Regions from separate parts of the Shewanella sp. JNE2 genome, predicted to be linked through region 1. Evidence: predicted binding sites of a transcription regulator. Region 1 holds the regulator's gene; each other region holds the start of a gene.
The links. The regulator LexA, encoded in region 1, represses DNA repair genes until DNA is damaged. The targets are predictions, from matches to a motif close to TACTGTATNNNNATACAGTA.
Positions count from the first base shown of each region.

Region 1 (4,291 bases):
GATAAATGCCTGGTTTATCGATACGTGTCCATGCTTCATTAATAAAACCAGGATTCGCATCTTTTTTCACCGCAAAGGCTGGAACCCACCATGAATGAATGACATCTTCTGATGTCATTAGGAAGCGGATTTTGCGATTTATTGGAACAACAAGCGGTTTATCGACTTCAAGGAGATAGTGCTCGCCTTTAGGTTCTGAACCATCAATTTGTGTTCTAGGTGTCGAGAGTATGCTGTAAAAATCAATATCTTGATCGAAGTAGCTGTAATGCCATTTCCACTGAGAACCAGTAACTTTGATGGTGATATCAGCATTGCTCGTATCTTCCATTGCGATTAAGGTTTTGGTTGCAGGTATGGCCATTAGGATCAGGATAATAAATGGCAATATGGTCCAAGCAATTTCAACTTTGGTACTTTCATGGAAATGGGCGGCAACTGCGCCTTTGGATTTTCTGTGGTTTATCATGGCATAAATCATTACGCCAAAAACCACGAGGCCAATAGCACAGCAGATATACAAGATAGTCATATGCAAGTGATAAACCTTGCCACTTATCTCGGTTACACCAGTGGTCATATTGAACCGCGAATCCGCTGCGTTCAACGGTGGTGCGAATAACACCACGAGTAAACAATACAACAATTGCTTCACAAGACTTCTCCTCTGCTAATTGCAAATTGCAACTACAAAGAAGAGTCACACAGTAAGTCTCAACTCTATGCAAACTCTTCAGTTCCCAAAAAAGCGTTTTTGACTTCAATGTGCGTTGATGGCTTACTTTTGTACTGTTACTGCTGTTAATTCGCCACGCTGGCACATACTACTGAAAAAATCTGTCATTTTAATTATTGATGGAAAATTGGCTGGGATAACAGCTCGGTTTTTACCATCGCCAGTGATATAGAGTCACCAGCTTAATCAACCATACTTGCTGTTTAAATATTGATCAAGATCACTTATTTTTCTAATTGTCTGAAAAATTGCTAAAAAAAAGCCTCACATTCATATGTGAGGCGGCTTTCACGGCTAAAAAATCTTTTGTAAAACTAATGAACAGGGCTAAAAAAGTGGCTTGCTTAAAGTGTGTATGTTGCTCAAGGCGGACCTTATCCTGTAAGTGGTTATTTACTTCCTCTAATACAATACCCATCGCTCTGGCACTTTTTGCCACAATTTGTAAGCGTCGATTATCACGGGCATCGAGTGAGGTCGTCCAAGTAATGACTGCACTGGACGTACCACTTGTTAAGGCTTTCTCCATCGCCCATAGGGTTTCTACCTCATCTTTTGCATGAACGAGTAATATACGATCCATGCGCACACCTGCTGATGTGAGTAACTGTTTATAGCCAATACTTGGTGGATTGATGAGTACAACCCAACGCCCCTGTTGACTGAGTTGTGCGAGCTGCGTACTGAGCTGGATTAACTCAGTACGGCCTTGAGTCTGTGTAGGCACACAGCTGATCGGTGCATACTGCCAGTTTGCATCTGGCTCTCGAATGTTGTCGAGCCACAACCCCGGATGACGTGGGGCATTGCCTAATAGGTTACTCATAGCCAATCTCCATTACGGATCACACCAACAGCGAGTCCTTCAATTGTTAAACTTTGACAACTTAAATCCACTTTAATTGGTGAGTAGTCTTCATTTTCTGCGTATAGATAGACTAAGTTGCCTTTTTTTTCGAAGCGTTTAACCGTGACATCATCGTCGACTCTTGCAACAACTACTTGACCATTTCTCGCTTGTTGTACTTTATGTACCGCTAACAAATCACCTTCGAGAATGCCGATGTTTTTCATGCTGTCACCTTTTACTCGCAGTAAAAAATCGGCGGTAGGGTGGAACATACTTGGGTCAACTTGATAGTACTGTTCAACATGTTCTTGAGCCAAGATTGGCTCACCAGCGGCTACTTGGCCTATAAGTGGCAGGCCATATTCAACCACGACCTCTTCCTCTGCTGGGAGACGGATACCCCGAGAGGTACCAGGCATGATTTCGATACAGCCTTTTTTGGCGAGAGCTTTGAGGTGCTCCTCAGCAGCATTAGCACTTTTAAAGCCTAAACGAGTGGCAATTTCTGCTCGGGTGGGTGGCATTCCTGTATCGGCAATATTACGTTTAATTAGCTCTAAAATTTCAGCTTGGCGTGGCGTTAAGGGTCTCATGGCTGTTCCTGTTTTTCTATACAGTTACTGTTAGTATATACAGTATTGTTTGTAGTGCAAGTATTAACCATTTTTAGATCGTAAAGTGTTTTAAATCGGCAAATCTCAGTCTGATCTATTGGTTGAGTTTTTATGGAAGATAAGGCGTTTTATATTTTTCTGTTTAATTTTAAGTGTTTAATTTTTAAGAGTATTTATTTTATTCCGATGGGGTGCATATATTGTTTTATAGGCTTATAAAACGCCTGATGTTAGGGTGATTTAGGGATATATAGGAGAGAATTAGCGAATACTCCCCAGAGTCTGGTATTCTATTGGGCTAGTAAACGTACTTAATTGCATAAGAATAATGCCTAAACAAGACTCTCTTTGGTTGAAATCATTACGTTGGATCCAAAAACACTTAGTCCACACTATTGTGGTGCCTCAGGATCCTTTTGCCGATCTGAATCTGGATACCTCCAGACCACTTGCTTATGTCATGAAAACAGAATCGCTGAGTGACATTGCGGCACTGAGTGAAGTCACCGAAAAATTAGGCTTGCCAAGCCCCTACGAACCTTTAGTTGTTAACGGTGTTGTTGCGCCACGGGTTGTTTGCCTTCAAGGACGTAAACCTTTGTTTGGTGAACGTGCGGGTAACGAGCCATTCCTTGAGTGTTTTATGCGTCTCTTGGCTGTTCATAAGGAGCGCCCGGAGCTTGATATTCAGTTAGTGCCAGTGAGTCTTTATTGGGGACGTACTCCAGGTAAAGAAGACGATACGATGAAAGCGGCTGTGTTGGAGCGTGAAAATCCAACTTGGCTACGTAAGTGCTTCATGATTTTGTTTCTAGGCCGTCATAATTTTGTACAGTTTTCGAATGCAGTTTCACTGCGTTATATGGCAGATGAACACGGTACTGATATGGGGATAGCCCATAAATTAGCGCGTGTGGCACGGGTACATTTTCGCCGCCAACGTAAGGTGATGACGGGTCCTTTACTGCCAAATCGTCAGGCATTATTTGATTCGTTGCTCAAATCGGAGTCATTACGTAAGGCGATTCAAGAAGAGGCTGTGAGCAAAAAGATTTCTGAAACTCAAGCTCGTGAAACTGCAATAGAGTATCTTGATGAAATAGCGGCAAATTATTCAGATAGTTTAGTGCGCATTGCCGAGCGTTTTTTAACCTGGTTATGGAATAAGCTCTACAGTGGCATCAATATTAAAGGTGCCGAACATATTCGTCAGTTACACCACGATGGTCACGAAATTGTCTATGTGCCTTGTCATCGAAGTCATATGGATTATCTATTGCTATCCTACATTTTGTATTACCAAGGTATGGTTCCGCCGCATATTGCAGCAGGGATAAACCTGAACTTTTGGCCTGCGGGACCATTGTTCCGCCGTGGTGGCGCGTTCTTTATCCGTCGTAGTTTTAATGGTAATAAGCTTTATACCGCAGTCTTTCGTGAATATTTAGATCAACTGTTTGCCAAGGGCTATTCGGTGGAGTATTTCTCTGAGGGCGGTCGGTCTCGTACGGGGCGTTTGTTAGCGCCTAAAACGGGCATGATAGCAATGACAATGAACAGCGTGCTGCGCGGAATTGAGCGCCCAGTTACTTTGGTTCCCGTATATTTAGGTTATGACCATGTGATGGAAGTCGCCACGTATCACAAAGAGTTAAGTGGCAAGAAAAAACAAAAAGAATCCGTTTGGCAAGTTTTTGGAGCCATTCGAAAGTTAGGTAATTTTGGTCAAGGTTATGTGAACTTTGGAGAGCCGATTACCCTGCAAACTTTTTTAAACGAAATGGCACCTAACTGGCGCGCAGAGCTTGCCGATGATCCTGAACAAAAGCCAACTTGGTTAACTCCAGCGGTTAACGTGTTAGCAAATCGGGTGATGACACGTATTAATGATGCGGCAGCGGCCAGTTCCGTCACGCTTACCAGTTTAGCTTTATTGGCTTCTGAGCAAAATGCGCTTGAGCGTTGTTTGTTAGAACGTCAGTTAGATTTGTACCTCACGCTGCTGAAGCGGGTGCCTTATACCTCTTTTACTTCTGTCGCGGAAGGTGATGGTAAGCATCTTGTTCAACAGGGTATTGATTTAAATAAGTT
Region 1 is NZ_CP096169.1:156,291-160,581, forward strand. Features, by position in the region: gene coxB (cytochrome c oxidase subunit II) at 1-655, opposite strand, end outside; partial or broken gene MZ182_RS00690 (cell division inhibitor SulA) at 1,051-1,562, opposite strand; gene lexA (transcriptional repressor LexA) at 1,559-2,179, opposite strand; gene plsB (glycerol-3-phosphate 1-O-acyltransferase PlsB) at 2,529-4,291, shown strand, end outside.

Region 2 (4,291 bases), 1.3 Mb from region 1:
CCTAGCAACTTCTGCCTGGGCTGGTAGCAATGGCAGCATCCCTTCAGCAATCGCGTCTGGGGCAGACTCTTGGCCACAGGACATCAAGTGCTTCCATGGATCTTTAAGAAAGTGCTCGAACGTGATGCCAAATTCAATGATGCGGGCAGAGACGAAGATTTCGCCCCAGTATTCAATGTAGGTGTCTTGGTACATGGAAAGATTCCTCTTGTTGGTTATATACCCTGCCTACTTGCAGCCGCAGCGGTGTTACCTGCATTCGCTCACCCCAATCACATAGAAGATCTATGCTCATGGGGACTCGCTCACTTGCCGCCTAGCTGCAACACCAAGTAGTTTGGGTATAACGTAAGTTCACTTTCCATTTTCCAGAGGTTTTCAAATATGCAAGGCTTACCTTGTGAAGAGCTACAAAGCTTTAAATCGATTGCGGGCATCTTTGTATTCATAGTGGGCATGCTCTGAGCCACGATGATACAAATCATCCAGGTAAGTTTGTTCCTGCGGCAACTCGTCTTCGCTGATTTCGCGCCACCAATGTTTGTTGGCACCTTTAACACCGTCATGCCAGCGGTAACCACGCTCTTTTAAATAGTCCTTTACGTCAAACGGCGCACCAAACGCACGAACTAACACAGTTCGCCTGTCTGCCTCAGACAACAAGTTTGCAACGGACTCAGGCAACAAATGAAACAACCAGGCCATCGCCAAACAATCAGTTGCAGCTCTGTGTCCTTCATAGAACCAACCTAAGCGAAGCAGTAGGTACTCAAGCTTTCGACTTTCAAAACCCAATGCTTTCCAATCTATGCCATTGGCTGAACAGGCCCAAGATAGATGGCCTAATGCGGCAAACCGCTTTTCAAAGAAAGGACGATCAAACTGTGCATTGTGTGCAACCACCAGCGGATCATCGGATAACCAACCCGCTACCAGTGAATCATCAATGTGCTGGCCTTGCACCATCTCATCGGTAATACCGGTTAACTCGGTAATCAGCTCAGGGATAGGCTTGCCGGGATCTTCATACAGGCTGATCACATCAACAATCGACACAATCCGCTTAGCCGAGGGGCTGTAAAGCACCTTAACCATTCCAAGCTCAATAATGGACTCATCATCGGCAGACAGTCCGGTTGTCTCTGTATCGAGCAGCACCATCGGCTGTTCATCACCGACCATAGGAGAAAGTTCAAGTGGCCAGGACTGCGGCTCACGCGTTAATGGAATACGCTCCAGCAATCTAAAATCTTCTGGTCTTTCTGGGATATCCGCGAGGCGCTCTATCGGAAATGGCGCAGGGGCTCTTGTCATTGATGGTTCCTCTTCAATTCTATTGTTCGCTTTGGGTTATTTCACTGTGTCACAGGTTGTACAAAATGCACCTTGGATACCTCAGCGTTTTTTTAATCTTTCTACTGGGTGAACCCATGTATGAAGGCTTTGACTAAGCCTTTCAGAAAGCCTTAGCTAAACCGTTTAGGTAACCCTTACCGATACCCTTTACGTATGGCTTAGCCAACCCCTTTTCAAACGGTTGCAAAAGGCTTGAACTGAGTTCGACTGAGCATTTTAATGGTGCTCCTAACTTCGCTTTAAGTCAGTAAATTCAATACGAAGCAGAATTTTACTAACTGTTTTTAAACCCTTTGCAAAGGGTTCAACAAGCCTTGTCTGACGGTTACTTGACCCATGCGTTAACCAGTAGCAGTAACAGGATCAGTAACAGAAACAAGAGCAGTAGGCAGAAGCAGTATTGTCCAAGCCTTGCAGGCTTTGACGAGGGCGAGCAATCCCCACATCAAGCTTTTCAACACAAAAAAATAAATCACCGACAACACAGCGTCTTACTCGAACAACTACAGTTTTACCTACAATTTTACTTGTAGAAATCAGCATAGCATTAGATACTGTATAAACAAACAGTATTAATTATGATTTTTCGAGGTTCGTCATGAGTGTCTCGCTGATAGGCCGTAGCGGCGCACTTGCCTTCATCAAAGCCAAGCGCCTTCGTATTCCATTGTTCATGGAACGTGTTTCTGCTGGTTTTCCCTCCCCAGCGCAGGATTATGTTGAGCAAACGCTCGACCTCAACGAGCTGTGCATCAAGCGACCGGCTGCAACGTTCTTTGTACGTGTTGAAGGTGATTCAATGATTGATGCCGGAATTCACCCAGATGATATTTTGGTGGTTGATCGCTCTGTCCAAGCCGAACACGGTGACATTGTCATCGCGGGAATCCATGGAGAACTCACGGTAAAGGAGCTTCAAATGAGGCCGTGCGTCATGCTGATCCCAAGAAACCAGGCGTATGAGCCCATTCATATTCCTGAAGGGACAGAGTTAGAGATATTTGGCGTGGTTACCAATGTGGTGCGAAACATGCGCCGCAAGTCGTGACTATCCCATGCCAGTATTTGCCTTGGTGGACTGCAACAACTTTTACGCCAGTTGTGAGAAGCTGTTTCGTCCTGATTTAAAAGATACGCCGGTTGTGGTGCTGTCCAATAACGACGGCTGCGTGGTTGCACGGTCACGTGAAGCTAAGTTACTCGGTATTAAAATGGGCGTACCCGTCTTTCAGATCAAATCTGAAATGCAGCGCCATGGCATTTTGGCATTCTCGTCCAATTACGCGCTGTACGCAGATTTGAGCAGTCGAGTGATGCGCACTTTGGAAGAGATGGCACCACGAGTAGAGGTTTACTCCATTGACGAAGCGTTTTTGGACTTAACCGGTATTGAGTCTGCCCTATCCCTTGTCGAGTTCGGACAACAAGTGCGAGAGCGGATAGGTCACTGGATTGGGATCACCGTCTGTGTAGGCATTGCACCGACTAAAACACTCGCCAAACTGGCAAACCATGCCGCCAAAAAGTATCCAGCCACTCAGGGGGTTGTAGATCTAACCAATCCAGATCGGCAGCGTCGATTGCTCGCATTAGTCCCAGTTGATGATGTTTGGGGCGTTGGTAGACGGCTTTCTAAGCGTTTAAATGATTTGGGCATCACCACAGCCTTAGACCTCGCCAATGCCTCTCCTAGAGCCATCAGAGAGCAGTTTTCGGTGGTTTTAGAGAGAACCGTCAGAGAGCTCAATGGTGAGTCGTGCATTGAACTTGAAGAGATCCCGCCAACTAAGAAACAAATCGTCTGTAGCCGTTCATTTGGCGTAAAAGTAACGCAATTCGAATTGTTACGTGAAGCCGTATGTGAATACGCAACCCGCGCCACTGAAAAGCTTCGCAAAGAACAGCAGCAAGCCAAAGTGCTGACCGTGTTTATACGTACCAGCCCCTTTAAGGACAACGAGCCGCAGTACAGCAACTCTGCATCGGGTGAGTTGCTGATCCCCAGTTGCGATACGCGGGATTTTATCGAGCTGGCCAATCACTTACTCAAGCGGATTTGGAAGGATGGTTTTCGTTATGCCAAAGCGGGCGTCATGCTGTCTGACTTTTACGATCCCGGCATGTTTCAACCAGGACTATTCGATGACATATCGACCCGCTCTAATAGCCAGCAGTTAATGTCTGTATTGGACACCATTAATCAAAGCGGTGCCGGAAAGGTTTTCTTTGCTGGACAAGGTACGAAGAAAGATTGGTCGATGAAGCGAGAGCATTTGTCTCCCGCCTATACAACACGCTGGGACCAGTTGCCGCGAGTGCGGTAATGCTCCCTTCATTTGCTGTTTGAGTTTTCGATAATGTGGAGCGTACGCTGAGGGAACGGAATAGTCAGACCAGCTGCTTCAATGGCTTCTTTTACCTGCTTATTCAAATCCCAATAAGCTGACCAATAGTTTTCATTGGTTGCCCATGCTCTCAACTGAATGTTTACTGCACTGTCGGCCATGGACGCAACCATTACCTGAGGCGGTGGTTCCGACATCAATCTTGATTCATTTTCTGCAACACCTTGCAATATTTTAAACGCGTCATCTATGGAGTCTGAATAGGAAATTCCCACAACAATATCCATCCGGCGTTTACCATTACGGGTGAAGTTTTTAATATTATTTCCCCACAAGACGCTATTCGGTGAGGCAATATACAAACCATCGATGGTTTCAAGCACTGTAGTGAATAAGTTTATCTCTTTAACTGTCCCTTGAGTTGAACCAAACTCAATAAAATCACCAGATTTAAACGGTCGAAGTATCAATAGCATGATTCCAGCCGCGATGTTGCTAAGCGTATCCTTAAGCGCAAGACCAACTGCTAGCCCTGCGGCACCAACTAGAGCGATAAGACTCGCGGTATTTACCCCAAAGATGTCTAAAAT
Region 2 is NZ_CP096169.1:3,407,904-3,412,194, forward strand. Features, by position in the region: gene MZ182_RS15260 (hypothetical protein) at 1-195, opposite strand, end outside; gene MZ182_RS15265 (3'-5' exonuclease) at 409-1,314, opposite strand; gene umuD (translesion error-prone DNA polymerase V autoproteolytic subunit) at 1,955-2,404, shown strand; gene umuC (translesion error-prone DNA polymerase V subunit UmuC) at 2,412-3,680, shown strand; gene MZ182_RS15280 (mechanosensitive ion channel family protein) at 3,689-4,291, opposite strand, start outside.
Region 2: the regulator LexA is predicted to act here: its motif matches at 1,909-1,928, upstream of umuD (translesion error-prone DNA polymerase V autoproteolytic subunit).

Region 3 (4,291 bases), 160 kb from region 1:
TCTGTGGTTTCTTCTGGCTCCGTAGCACTTTCCAGTGTCATAGGTTCAGATGATGGTGTTTCAGGTAATACAATGGGCGCGTTAGGGATGCGTTTGGGTGAGTCTGAATCACCGCTGTAGTAATAATATCCTCCGGCAGAAAGTAGCACGACGAGCACTATCGCAAAAAGAGCAAAGCGATTGCTGCTAGAAGAAGTCTCTTGAGGGTTTATTCTATCGTCTTGATTAACTTGCATTTTACATCCTTAGCTTGAGTTTCAAGGTAACGTGGTGAATACATGCAGCTAACATTAAAGTGCAATAACGGACTTATTCGAGGGCCGCAGGTTTATTGTGCAAGTTTCCATGCGCTTGTCTATAGCACCTAGCTGAACATACATGATTTATTTTACTATGAAGCGATTCGCTTCCTATCTAATTAAGCCTGCACATAGTGCTGTCTGTGCCCGAGCCAACGTAAAATAATTGCATCGACCTTTTCAGGTGCCTGCGTCATTACATGATTTGCCAGTTTCTGAATGTGTGGGATCAAAGCTTGATCGCGCACCAGATCGGCAATTTTGAGCTCGGCGAGCCCCGTCTGTTTAGTGCCAAGCACTTCACCCGGGCCACGAATTTCTAAATCTTTCTGCGCTATGATGAAACCATCATTGCTTTGTCTGAGTACACTCAGTCGTTGGGTGGCGGTATGGCTCAACGGCGCCTTGTAGAGTAACACACAATGGCTTGCGATGGCGCCTCGACCGACTCGTCCGCGCAGTTGATGCAGTTGTGCTAGACCTAAACGTTCAGGGTTTTCGATGATCATTAGGCTAGCATTGGGCACGTCGACGCCGACTTCAATCACGGTTGTCGCTACCAGTAGATGAATCATGCCTGCCTTAAAGTCGGCCATGATTTGCTGTTTCTCGGCACTTTTTAATCTGCCATGCACTAGGCCGATATTGAGATCTGGCAGTGCGAGACGCAGTTCTTCGGCCGTGTCTTCGGCGGCTTGGCATTCGAGCACTTCGGATTCTTCAATCAGTGTACACACCCAGTAGGCTTGACGTTGGTCGGTGATGACGGCGTTGCGCACCCGTTCAAGCACTTCGTTACGGCGGGAATCGGCAATTGCCACTGTGGTGACGGGTGTACGCCCCGGTGGGAGCTCATCAATAATGGAGGTGTCGAGATCCGCATAGGCCGTCATCGCCAATGTGCGTGGAATGGGGGTTGCCGTCATGATTAACTGATGTGGATGAAAGCCTTGGCTCATGCCTTTTTCCCGCAGACCTAAGCGTTGGTGTACGCCGAATCTGTGCTGCTCATCGATAATAATTAACGCGAGTTTGTTAAAGACCACATGCTGCTGGAAGATGGCATGGGTGCCAATCACCATCTGGGCTGCGCCAGATTCAATATCCGCAAGGGATTGGGTTCTGGCCTTGCCTTTCAGTTTCCCTGCAAGCCAACCGACTTTAAGCCCGAGTGGCTCAAACCAAGCGGCAAAGTTAGTTGCATGCTGCTCGGCCAATAACTCGGTTGGCGCCATCATGGCAACTTGATACCCGTTTTCAATCGCTTGCAATGCCGCCATCGCCGCGACTAAGGTTTTACCTGAGCCAACATCCCCTTGCACTAAGCGCATCATAGGGTGCGGTTTTTCTAAATCTTTGCCTATATCAGCCACGACTCTTTGCTGGGCGCCAGTCGGCTTAAAGGGCAGAGCTGCGAGGAAGGGATTGAGCAACTGCCCCGTGGCCTGCATGGTGACGGCAGCGTCTAAATTACTGCGCTGCCGTAGGCGCAACATGCTGAGATTATGGGCGAGTAATTCTTCCTGCACGAGTCGTTGCTGGGCAGGGTGTTGACCTAGCTCTAAATCGAACTGAGAGATCCCCGCAGGAGGGCGATGTAACGTCTGCAGTGCTTGTTTAAGGCTGATGTTGTTAGGTTGCAATTGCGGTGGCAGCAGCTCAGTTAAGCCACCCTCTTTCAGCAATACTAAGGCTTGCTCCGTCAGCTTTAGCCAACTCGCCTGTTTTAAGCCTTCAGTTGTGGGATAAATCGGCGTTAGGGTATCACTCAGGTGAACATCTTCACCGGGATACACCACTTTATATTCTGGATGCACTATCTCAGCTTGATGACTACCACGGCGCACTTCACCATAGGCGCGGATCATCAAACCATTTTGCATGGCATTACGCTGAGCAACGGAAAAGTTAAAGAAGCGCAGGCTTAAGCTGCCCGTATCGTCGCGCACATTGCAGACCAGCATGCGCTTGCGGCCTTGGATGATTTGTGTCGATTGGATTTCTGCTTCTATCGTGCCGTAACTACCAGGGCTGAGGGCGGCAATCGGATAGATTTGGGTTCTGTCTTCGTAGCGCAGGGGTAAGTGAAACAGCAGATCTTGTACTGTTGTGATGCCGAGCTTTGCGAGTTTCTCCGCGACCTTTTTGGCGACGCCTTTGAGGTCGGTGATCGGAACAAGATCCAATTGCTGCAAGTCGTTAGCACTCAATCACTGTGAATTTATACATATATTAACAGAGAATAAGCGTAAGGCAATCTTAGGACGTAACGCGATAAAAGTGCAGGAGGGTAAAGGTTATGCTCTTTTAAATTGGTTGCCTAACCGCTTTGTTTTGTATCGATACATAAAAATACAGATATTTTGAGTTTTCATCTGTTACACATAAAATTAGTCTTGGTTAGATAAGTTTTATTTATCATTTCTCATACGAGGTGCAGGATGTATTTCCAAGTCGTGGTTCTTGCTTTATTAGCATTATTACCGATGGTTAATCCGCCTACTACGGCCACTCTACTTTTGGGGCTGAGTAAGGGGATGTCTCGCGAACATGTTCGGCATCAGGTTAACTTGGCTGCTATCTACCTATTTTGCACTCTTTGTGTTTGCTTTTTTATTGGCTCTTCAATCTTAGAGCTATTTGGTATTTCAATCCCTGGTTTACGATTAGCGGGTGGGCTGATTATCGGCTTTATTGGTTTTAGAATGCTATTTCCTACGCCAGCACAGGCTAATAATGTCGATATTAATGAAAGTATTGCTTTTGTGCCGCTGACGATGCCAAGTATGTGTGGGCCTGGCACTATGGCGTTGGTGATTAGTGGTGCAGCCCAAATTGCTGAGCTGCCCGATGAATACAGCCGTTTTACGATTTATAGCGCTATGGTGACGGCTTTTGCTTTGATGAGCCTGATCAGTTGGGGCGTACTTAAGCTGGCAGATCCCGTTTGTAAAATCCTCGGTGCTACGGGTATTGATGCTATGACGCGGATTATGGGGTTTCTATTGGTGTGTATGGGAATGCAATTTTGTATTAACGGCATAAAAGAAGTGGCACAGGATCCGGTTTTCCATACGCCACTAATCCAAAAGACAGCACTTGAAATGGGAGATAGCCCTACGTCATTAATTTCTCCCCAGCCACTTGCTATTTGAGATCTGCTATAGCAGCCGCCTTACTCTCCTGAGTGATGGAGTTTCTCTTATTCGAAAGCTCCGATCACGGGGAGAGCCATTAGCTCAACTTTGCTTACACTAGTTCAGGTTATTGACTATTTTTTGTCAGATCTAAGCACCAGCTCGACTCGGCGATTCAAACGCTGCCCCGTGTCGTTAGCATTACTCGCGACTGGGCTGTATTCACCGTTGCCATGGGCTGTTAATTGGACGGATGGAATGTTAAACGTTTCATTCAGTTGTTTAATCACGGCAGCAGCACGGCGTTCTGACAGGCTTTGATTGTAACTCCGCTCGCCCTTATCATCGGTATGACCGACCACATAAAAACTCAGAGCAGGATTTTGCTTAAGATAAGTTGCTAGCACCTCTAATACTGGCTTGGACTCGGGCAGCATGCGCTCACTGTCGTAATCGAACAGCAAGCCCTCCAACGTCGCCTTACCTGTTTGCGAGATAGCATCGGTTAACGCATCGAGATTAATCGCCACCCGATCATCCTTCAGTGCCGAGAGTTCCATTACTCTAACAGTAGTGTCAGTCGGTGTACCATTGGAATATCCCTGTGAATAGATATCGAAATATACATCGCCCTGCGGATGGCTGAGTTGAAACAGCTGGTACTCTTGCCCCTCATCATCTTGATCATCTTTAAATAAGCCCATGGCTTTTATCAGGCTGTCATCGTCACCACAGGCGGTACCTTTACAATGGAATATTCGTTCTGCGGCCAGTTTTTGTGCCGCTGCGGCATAATTGCTGTTGATTTCAAATAGAGAATAGCTCTCTGGCATGCGATAACTGATTTGGGTGAGC
Region 3 is NZ_CP096169.1:319,074-323,364, forward strand. Features, by position in the region: gene MZ182_RS01535 (DUF3014 domain-containing protein) at 1-236, opposite strand, end outside; gene recG (ATP-dependent DNA helicase RecG) at 419-2,494, opposite strand; gene MZ182_RS01545 (MarC family NAAT transporter) at 2,741-3,454, shown strand; gene MZ182_RS01550 (OmpA family protein) at 3,571-4,291, opposite strand, start outside.
Region 3: the regulator LexA is predicted to act here: its motif matches at 2,511-2,530, upstream of recG (ATP-dependent DNA helicase RecG).